DNA from 2 places in the Shewanella sp. 10N.286.51.B8 genome. Region 2 is predicted to be linked to the other one. Evidence: riboswitches for the same ligand, from Rfam matches in the RefSeq annotation. Region 2 holds a riboswitch; the other holds the start of a gene.

Region 1 (4,203 bases), on a different contig from region 2:
CTCAATTTTCACCTAGATCCGAGTACGCTGATTAGCAGTACCTGTTAATCCCTATAATTGCTAACCCTTGCACTCACCATTGGCAGAAACAGTCATTCACTCACAGTGCTAATCGCAGCTTCTCTTCGCTAACAATAACTGCTGCATAAACAAAACATGTGAGCTTAAACCTTTGAGGTTCACTCTAGTGATTCGACTTAGATATTTAGCTTATATATACCACTTTATTATGCAGCCTTGATTTTAAAACATAAAAAATGCCGCTCATCTGAGCGGCATTTTCATACAAGCTAGCTATATCTAAAGTTCGCGATAAGCTTAAATCAAACCGAGTTAGCTTACGCTATTTAGTGATCAACTTCAGTCCAATAACGCTTAATACAAATAGCACACTACAGGTGACCAAGCCCATGGCCACTGACGCGGTAAAACCTAATACACCGTAGCCAATAATACTAATGACCGCCACGATTAACGCATAAGGTAATTGCGTCATTACGTGATCGATATGGTGACAACTCGCCCCCGTTGACGACAAGATAGTGGTATCTGAAATCGGTGAACAATGATCGCCAAATACTGCACCAGATAACACGGCTGCAAGCATAGGTAACATCATAGTGCTATCACTGCCCATCGCCATATCAGCTGCAATTGGCAACATGATACCGAAGGTACCCCAGCTGGTGCCGGTTGCAAATGCGGTTAGGCCTGCTAATAAAAATAATACTGCAGGTAGCATCGCAAATGGAATATTGCCTGTGGCTAAACTGGCCATGTATTTACCGGTTTCAAGGTTGCCAATAACCGTTGAAATCGTCCAAGCAAATAACAAAATATAAATGGCAGGTAGCATTGATTTAGCGCCAAGTTTGATGCCAGTGAACACCATAGGCAGAGCAATTTTTTGCTTCACAGTTAATACTAAGGTGACCGCTAACCCCACCAGTGAACCGTAAAATAGTGACGAGCTCACTTCAGTATTTTCAAATGCTCCTAAAATGCTAAAGGGTAAATCATTAGCTGATAATGCATCAGCGCCTGACGCCACCATGAAATAGAAGGTTGCCGCAACTAACACTAATATAGGTAAGAATAAGCCAATGATTTTACCGGTTTCCGCTTCTGGTAAATCGGCTGTGGCTCCTGGTGGTAAGCCTTTAGATTCGTCGAACAACTCACCCTTTTGGGCATTTTGTTCATGCTTACGCATTGGGCCAATATCTAAACCAAATAACGCCACACACACCAATAATAATAATGCAAAAATGGCATAAAAGTTCATTGGGATCATTTGCAGGAACACACTTAAATGCCCTGTATCAGCAAAGCCATGAGCCGTTAAAATCCCGCCGATCAGGGCGATAATGTACGCCCCCCAGCTTGAAACAGGCGAGATAACACAAATTGGTGCCGCTGTTGAATCCAATAAGTAGGCTAATTTAGCCCGTGAAATGTGGTAACGGTCGGTGATTGGACGTGCAATAGATCCCACCACAATACTGTTAAAGTAGTCATCAATAAACACTACAACACCAAGGAAGATAGTCATCAACTTGGCATCACGTTTATTGCGAATACGTTGATGAGCCCAATCAGCAAAGGCGCGAGCTGAACCACTTACCGTGATTAATGCCGTGATCATGCCCAAAATCACCAAGAAACCTAAAATTTGTAGGTTCCATGAATTGAGCGCGCCATCATCCCAAACTAGACCCGTGACGGTAGTCAGTAAATTTGAGGCTGCAGCGCTAACTGAAAAATCACCGAGTAAAAACACCCCGGTGATAATACCTAAGCCCAATGAAAGTAAGACTCGGCGAGTTAATACTGCGAGCAAAATAGCCACTACTGGTGGCAAAAGCGAGAGAGCCGAATCGGCGTAACTTGTTATCATCATTTCTTATAATTTCTTCGTTGAGTACGAATGGAGAATAACTGATAAGGCAAGTTTACGTTGAATACGTAAACGAAATTCTTTTCAGTAGCACTCCACAGTAATATCAATATCGTTGTCGATATATATTCTTCTACCCTTTCGGATAGAAATTACCATGACAGTGCAGTCCCTTTCGGTAACTGCCCCAATAAATGGTTTTGATAGAATCCATTTACTTCGGCACTAAATCCTTTCCGAATAAGTTATTGGCATCACCCAACTCACCCGTACTGATACTTAATGCACCTCTACTTATGCTAACAACAGAAAGGCTCTGTATATCAACACCCCATCATACAAACATAAGCAGTAGCATCATTGCCAGATAAAACTTGATTATCTTGTGATATATAACATCACAACTAAAACCGCGCACATTGACGCAGCACCAGTGTAACCTTTTATTAGCAAGGGTTCATATTTAACGCAGTGGTAATTTTTGCTCACTGATAGAACAGCACCGCAAATAACAACGCATTAGTATAAATTGGCAGCAACTATCTACGGAACATTAAAAAAGGCTTTTACCTCTCGGTAAAAGCCTTTTAGTGCCGTTTTTTATTAGTGGATATTAACTCACTAAAAAACTAGCGTAAGCCATAATCCTATTATAAAGAGCATTATTTAGGGCTCTAATTAAGGGCTCTAATTAAGGACTATAGCAAATTAGTTAGCTCAGGGATCGCTTCAAACAAATCAGCTTCCAGACCATAATCTGCAACCTGGAAAATCGGCGCTTCAGGATCTTTGTTGATTGCCACAATGACTTTAGAGTCTTTCATACCAGCAAGATGCTGAATAGCCCCTGAGATACCTACAGCAATATACAGATCAGGTGCGACAATTTTACCAGTTTGTCCTACTTGTAAATCATTCGGTACAAAGCCAGCATCAACAGCTGCGCGCGAAGCACCAACAGCAGCAGTTAATTTATCAGCAAGCGCTTCTAAAATAGCAAAGTTCTCACCACTGCCCATACCGCGGCCGCCGGAAACAATCACCCCAGCACTGCCAAGCTCAGGACGCTCTGATTCAGTTAATGTTTGCGAAACAAATTCTGCCGCTGCTGTGGCAACAAAATCAACCATAACCGCTTCTGCACTGCCGTCATTGGTTGCGGCATCAAAAGCACTGGTTCGTACTGTTAGCACTTTAACCGCATCTAAACTTTGCACTGTCGCTAATGCCGAACCGGCATAAACAGGACGCACGAAGGTATCTGGGCTTACAACTTCAATCACTTCAGAAACTTGCGCCACATCTAATAACGCCGCGACTCGTGGCAGGGTATCTTTACCGACACTGCTAGCCGCAGAAATAATATGTTCGTAATCACCTGCAAGGTTAACCACTAACTGTGAAAGGTTTTCTGCTAGTTGCGCTTGATACACAGCATTATCAGCAACTAATACCTTGCTTACGCCTGTTAATGCTTGCGCTGCGGTAACTGCTGCAGCACAATCACTACCAGCAACTAACACATGCACATCACCACCAATGGCAACCGCTGCGCTTACTGCTTTAGCGGTATCTAATTTTAAGCTTGCGTTATCATGTTCAGCTAATACTAAAATAGTCATAATTAGATCACCTTCGCTTCATTTTTTAACTTTTCAACTAATTCAGCCACTGAATTCACCATGATGCCAGCTTTACGCTCAGCTGGAGGGGTGACTTTTATAATGGTTTGATGTGCTTTTAAGCTTACGCCTAAATCATCAATTGAAAGTGTCTCTAATGGCTTACGCTTAGCTTTCATAATATTAGGTAATGATGCGTAACGAGGTTCATTTAAACGTAAATCAACCGTAACCACCGCTGGTAATGGCATTTTTATTGTTTGTAAGCCGCCGTCAATCTCACGGGTTACTTCTGCACTGTCTGCCGTTAATGTTAGCTCTGATGCAAACGTTGCTTGAGGCATATTCGTTAATGCAGCTAGCATTTGACCGGTTTGGTTATTGTCGCCATCAATAGATTGCTTACCAAATATCACTAATTCTGCTTGTTCTTTTTCTTGAACCGCTTTTAAAATTTTAGCAATCGATAACGGCACTAACTCGTCATCAGTCAGGACATGAATAGCACGGTCGGCACCAAGCGCCATCGAGGTACGTAATTGTTCTTGAGCATTTTTAGCTCCAATAGTGACCACAACAATTTCCGTAACACTTCCTGCTTCTTTCAATCTTACAGCTTCTTCAACTGCAATTTCACAGAATGGGTTTAACGCCATTTTCAAATTAGCAGTATCAACATTTGTG
Region 2 (4,203 bases):
TGTTGATGCTCAGTGAACCAGCTCGCAATATCAAGTGACTGATCATAATACTCTCGGTTCCAATTCACCCCAGTGATAGGATCAAATCGCCCTAAGGTAAACTCGCCACTTTTTTGATTAATGCCTAAAGGGTTGGCTAATGGCACGCAGTGAATATCGCCTAATACAGTGTAGTCTTGCAGTAAAGTCATCAGCTGATGTATCACCGCATTACCCTGCACTTCAGCCCCATGAACATTGGCCTGAATATAAACACTGGGCGCGGCGTCATCTGAGCCTTTAAAGCTAAACAGTGGCGCCGTTAACGCTTGGCCTGTGGCAAGCTCTCCCACTTCAACCCGAGACATGGTGGCTGAATAATCGTTAGCCTGTTCTGTAATTGAATTCACTGATGTCATACCTGCCACGTTAGCAATTATTCAAATAAGTTTTGGTGCAGAGAGTTAACCACATCTGCGGCTTCAGATTCAGCGACGAGAACACATAAGTTATGTGGGCTAGCCCCTTGGCAAATCATGCGCACATTATGCTGTTCAAGTACCCCAAAAACTCGGCTGCAAATACCTGCTGTTGACGCTATTTGATTACCAATAATCGCCACTAAAGCTAATTTATCTTCCACTCTTACACGGCAATTTTGTGATAGTTCTTGCAGTAATGACTCGCTTAATAACCCCTGCCCGCTGGAGTCAGAACCGGTTTTATCAAGCGTTAGTGACACATTAACTTCTGAGGTGGTAATCAAATCAACTGAAATTTTATGCTTAGCAAGCGTGGCAAAGGTGTGCGCTAAAAAGCCCTGAGCATGGAGCATTTGTAAGCTATGCAGGTTTAATAAAGTTTGATCGCGTCTTAGAGCCACAGCTCGATAAACCGGGGCATCTTCTACTTGATGACGGATCCAAGTTCCACCTTGTTCAGGTGCTTTACTGGAACCAACAAACACCTGAATTTGTTGACGCACGGCCGGTAAAATCGTCGCAGGGTGTAATACTTTAGCGCCAAAGGTAGCCATCTCAGCCGCTTCATTAAAGCTAATTTCAGCGATAGGTCTCGCATTAGGCGCTAAACGTGGGTCAGTGGTATAAATTCCGGCCACATCAGTCCAAATCTCTACCGCATCTGCTTTTAAGGCTTCAGCTAATAACGCAGCTGAATAATCACTGCCGCCACGGCCTAAGGTGGTGGTGTTGCCTGCTTCATCAGCGCCAATAAAACCTTGAGTCACGATCACTTGCTGAGCCAATAACGGCTGTAAATGCTCCGCGCCTAGGAGCGCAATTTGCTCAATTTGCGGCTCTGCTTTACCAAAATGGCTATCGGTTCTTAATACTTGGCGCACATCAAATGAACTTGATGGCGTGCCTTTTTGGCGAATAACCGCAGAGAACAACAATGATGAACATTGCTCACCCATGGATAACAGCTCATCAATGATGGCTTTGCTTCTATCGAGCACTAACTTATCACTAAGCACTGCCATTCTGCTTAATAGCTTATCAATCGTAGCAGCTACATCTTGTGGACGCGCCAGCTTATCAACAATGTCATATTGAATTTTAGCAATTTGAGTGACTAAACTTAAGCGGCGTTGGTCGTTCACATTGGCTTGAGTTAACTCAACCAGTAAATTAGTGACACCGCTAGAAGCACTAACAACAACGACGCGGGTATTGGCATTGGCTAAAATAATGTCCGCACAGCGGTTCATGGCGTCAAAATCAGCAACTGAGGTGCCACCGAACTTAGCAACAACTAAACTCATGCTGATACCTCCACGACATTCGCAGACGAACTTTTACTAGACAAAGTTTTAGTAGACAAAGTTTTAGCAGACAAACTTTGACTAAACATACTTTCAGTAGACATGGACTGAGTAGACATAAACTGAGTACACAGTATTGGAACAACTTGAAATTTAATACGTAAAAACATGATTACACTCCGAACTTACTTCGTTCGAAGAGCCTGGTGCAGTGATAACGCACCCTTAAAGAAGGGAAACAGCAATCTTTCACCAGAAGCTCTCCACCAAAAAATAGGTGACAATCGCTAGGATTCAACCTAAACGACCGATACCGAATGCCAACCAAACATACCAGTACCTCGGCGCTAATCTCCCTCATAAGCTGTCATAGGAATTGGTTTTCCTCGAACTTACTACCTAGCTAACGCTCCTCTTCTGTTTCTTCCCACAGGAAGAGCATGAAAATACCAATAAATAACAACTCAAGTCAATTGGGATATGCCATAAAGTCGTCAAATAACACAATACGTAAATAGAGACACTGAGCTCAAAATAGTATCATGTAAGCTGTTATTTATAATTTGAAACAAAAAAGTGATATAAAACAATAGTGATTAAAAAATAAAAAGTAATAACCTCAATGTAAACTCGAGGTTATTGAGTTAAAACCTTCAACTAAACTGCACAATTAAGCTTCAATATTAACAATCAAGTTTCAACAGTATATAAATAGCCATTGCCCTAATAAAAATATAAAAATAACAATAAAAAAAGGCACTTAACTAAGTACCTATAGAAGGAGTTACTGATATTAAACATCCTCGATAACTGATACAAATGTCACTTAATCGCCGATCATGTTATTCATCGTGCAAATCAGGTAATTCATTAACTAAAACCGTTCGTGGGCCAAACTCGCCAATTAACACTTCCTTGTCAGGTGCTTCACCACAGGCAAGTAATGACAACACCCCATTATCAACATAGTAAATAGCGAGCTGTTTAAACTCTCGGCCTAACGCTAACGCTTGGTCTTTTTCTATAAAGACTGCCCAACTTTTTTCCATATGAGATAAGTCTGGCGCCGCGCCAATTAAGCAACGATAGGGGCTATTAAATTGCTGAATTTTCCGTTGAAGTCGCCTATCTAACAAACGGTTTTGACACGGATTCAATTGGCTGCCTAAGGGATTATGGGCGGTGACAATGGCGAAGGGGACAGCGTAAGAAAGGCGCTGAGTAAGTAGAAATTGGGTCCCTTGATACTTAAACCAAAGGTTATCTATTGAATTATTCATCATTTATTTTTCTCAATTAAGACCAATTCAGTGTAGCAAACCAAGACTTGGACCAACACCCTGTGTGATGTAAGTCACAAGAACAATAATTATATTTGACTTAAAAATCATAAGCTTACACCAAAAAGCATTTTTGTAACAAATCTTCCCCGTAAATTTGTTAACATTTCATTTGTTAACAAATGCCTAAAACGAGTACAATATCTCACACTAGCTAGATTTTGCTACATAACGCTAAGTTGTGACACAAGCGACTACATTTACTGAAATTAAATCTTGGTAAAGTGTTCAAGCTTTTAAAATGTGTTCTACATTTTAAAAGACTGAATATAAATGTAGGACAAAATTAGGTTGCGAAGGAACTTTAATCAGCAATTTAATCTCTTAGTTTATATGAATCATCGGTTTTACAGATATTTTGACAGGTTGTGAGCTTACTCAAGCTCAGCATACGATCTGAATATTGATTTTTTATGATCAAAATTTACGTCACGTATAACTCTTTTATAGATGTGCGATAAATATTAGTGCCTTAAACTGGTTTATATAATGTAGTTAGTCATGAAGCGTGTTTTGTTCAGGGCAGACATAGATAAACACCTATCGTGAATTTATAAATTATCGGCGTTTTCTTAGCTATATAACGCCACAGCCCTAGTGCAACATGACTAGAATCGAATTGTTTTTAATTTAGGTAAATGACATGCAAAACCCACACATTCTTATTGTTGAAGATGAAGCTGTAACCCGTAATACTCTACGTAGTATTTTTGAAGCCGAAGGGTATGTAGTAACTGAAGCAAACGATGGCGCAGAAATGCATAAAGCCATGCAGGATAATAAGATTAATCTTGTTGTTATGGATATCAACCTTCCTGGTAAAAACGGTTTATTATTAGCCCGTGAACTTCGTGAAATTAATAACATTGGCCTTATTTTCCTTACTGGCCGTGATAACGAAGTTGATAAGATCCTTGGTTTAGAAATTGGCGCTGATGACTACATCACTAAGCCATTTAACCCACGTGAATTAACTATCCGTGCTCGTAACCTATTAACTCGTGTAAACAGCGCTGGCGCTGAAACCGAAGAAAAAGGTTCAGTTGAGTTTTACCGTTTCAACGGTTGGAGCTTAGAAATCAACAGCCGTTCTTTAGT

What was found. A riboswitch is a leader RNA that binds a small molecule or an ion and turns the genes downstream of it on or off. The one in region 2 is predicted to bind lysine.
Region 1: another riboswitch for lysine. It lies ahead of AB4160_RS19015 (Na+/H+ antiporter NhaC family protein); the one in region 2 lies ahead of lysC (lysine-sensitive aspartokinase 3).

What each region holds. Positions count from the first base shown of each region.
Region 1 is NZ_JBFRKG010000063.1:8,622-12,824, reverse strand. Features, by position in the region: gene AB4160_RS19015 (Na+/H+ antiporter NhaC family protein) at 344-1,900, opposite strand; lysine riboswitch at 1,978-2,198, opposite strand; gene AB4160_RS19010 (electron transfer flavoprotein subunit alpha/FixB family protein) at 2,596-3,519, opposite strand; gene AB4160_RS19005 (electron transfer flavoprotein subunit beta/FixA family protein) at 3,522-4,203, opposite strand, start outside.
Region 2 is NZ_JBFRKG010000018.1:123,701-127,903, forward strand. Features, by position in the region: gene AB4160_RS08410 (succinylglutamate desuccinylase/aspartoacylase family protein) at 1-398, opposite strand, end outside; gene lysC (lysine-sensitive aspartokinase 3) at 416-1,765, opposite strand; lysine riboswitch at 2,014-2,190, opposite strand; gene AB4160_RS08420 (DUF3293 domain-containing protein) at 2,608-3,045, opposite strand; gene arcA (two-component system response regulator ArcA) at 3,749-4,203, shown strand, end outside.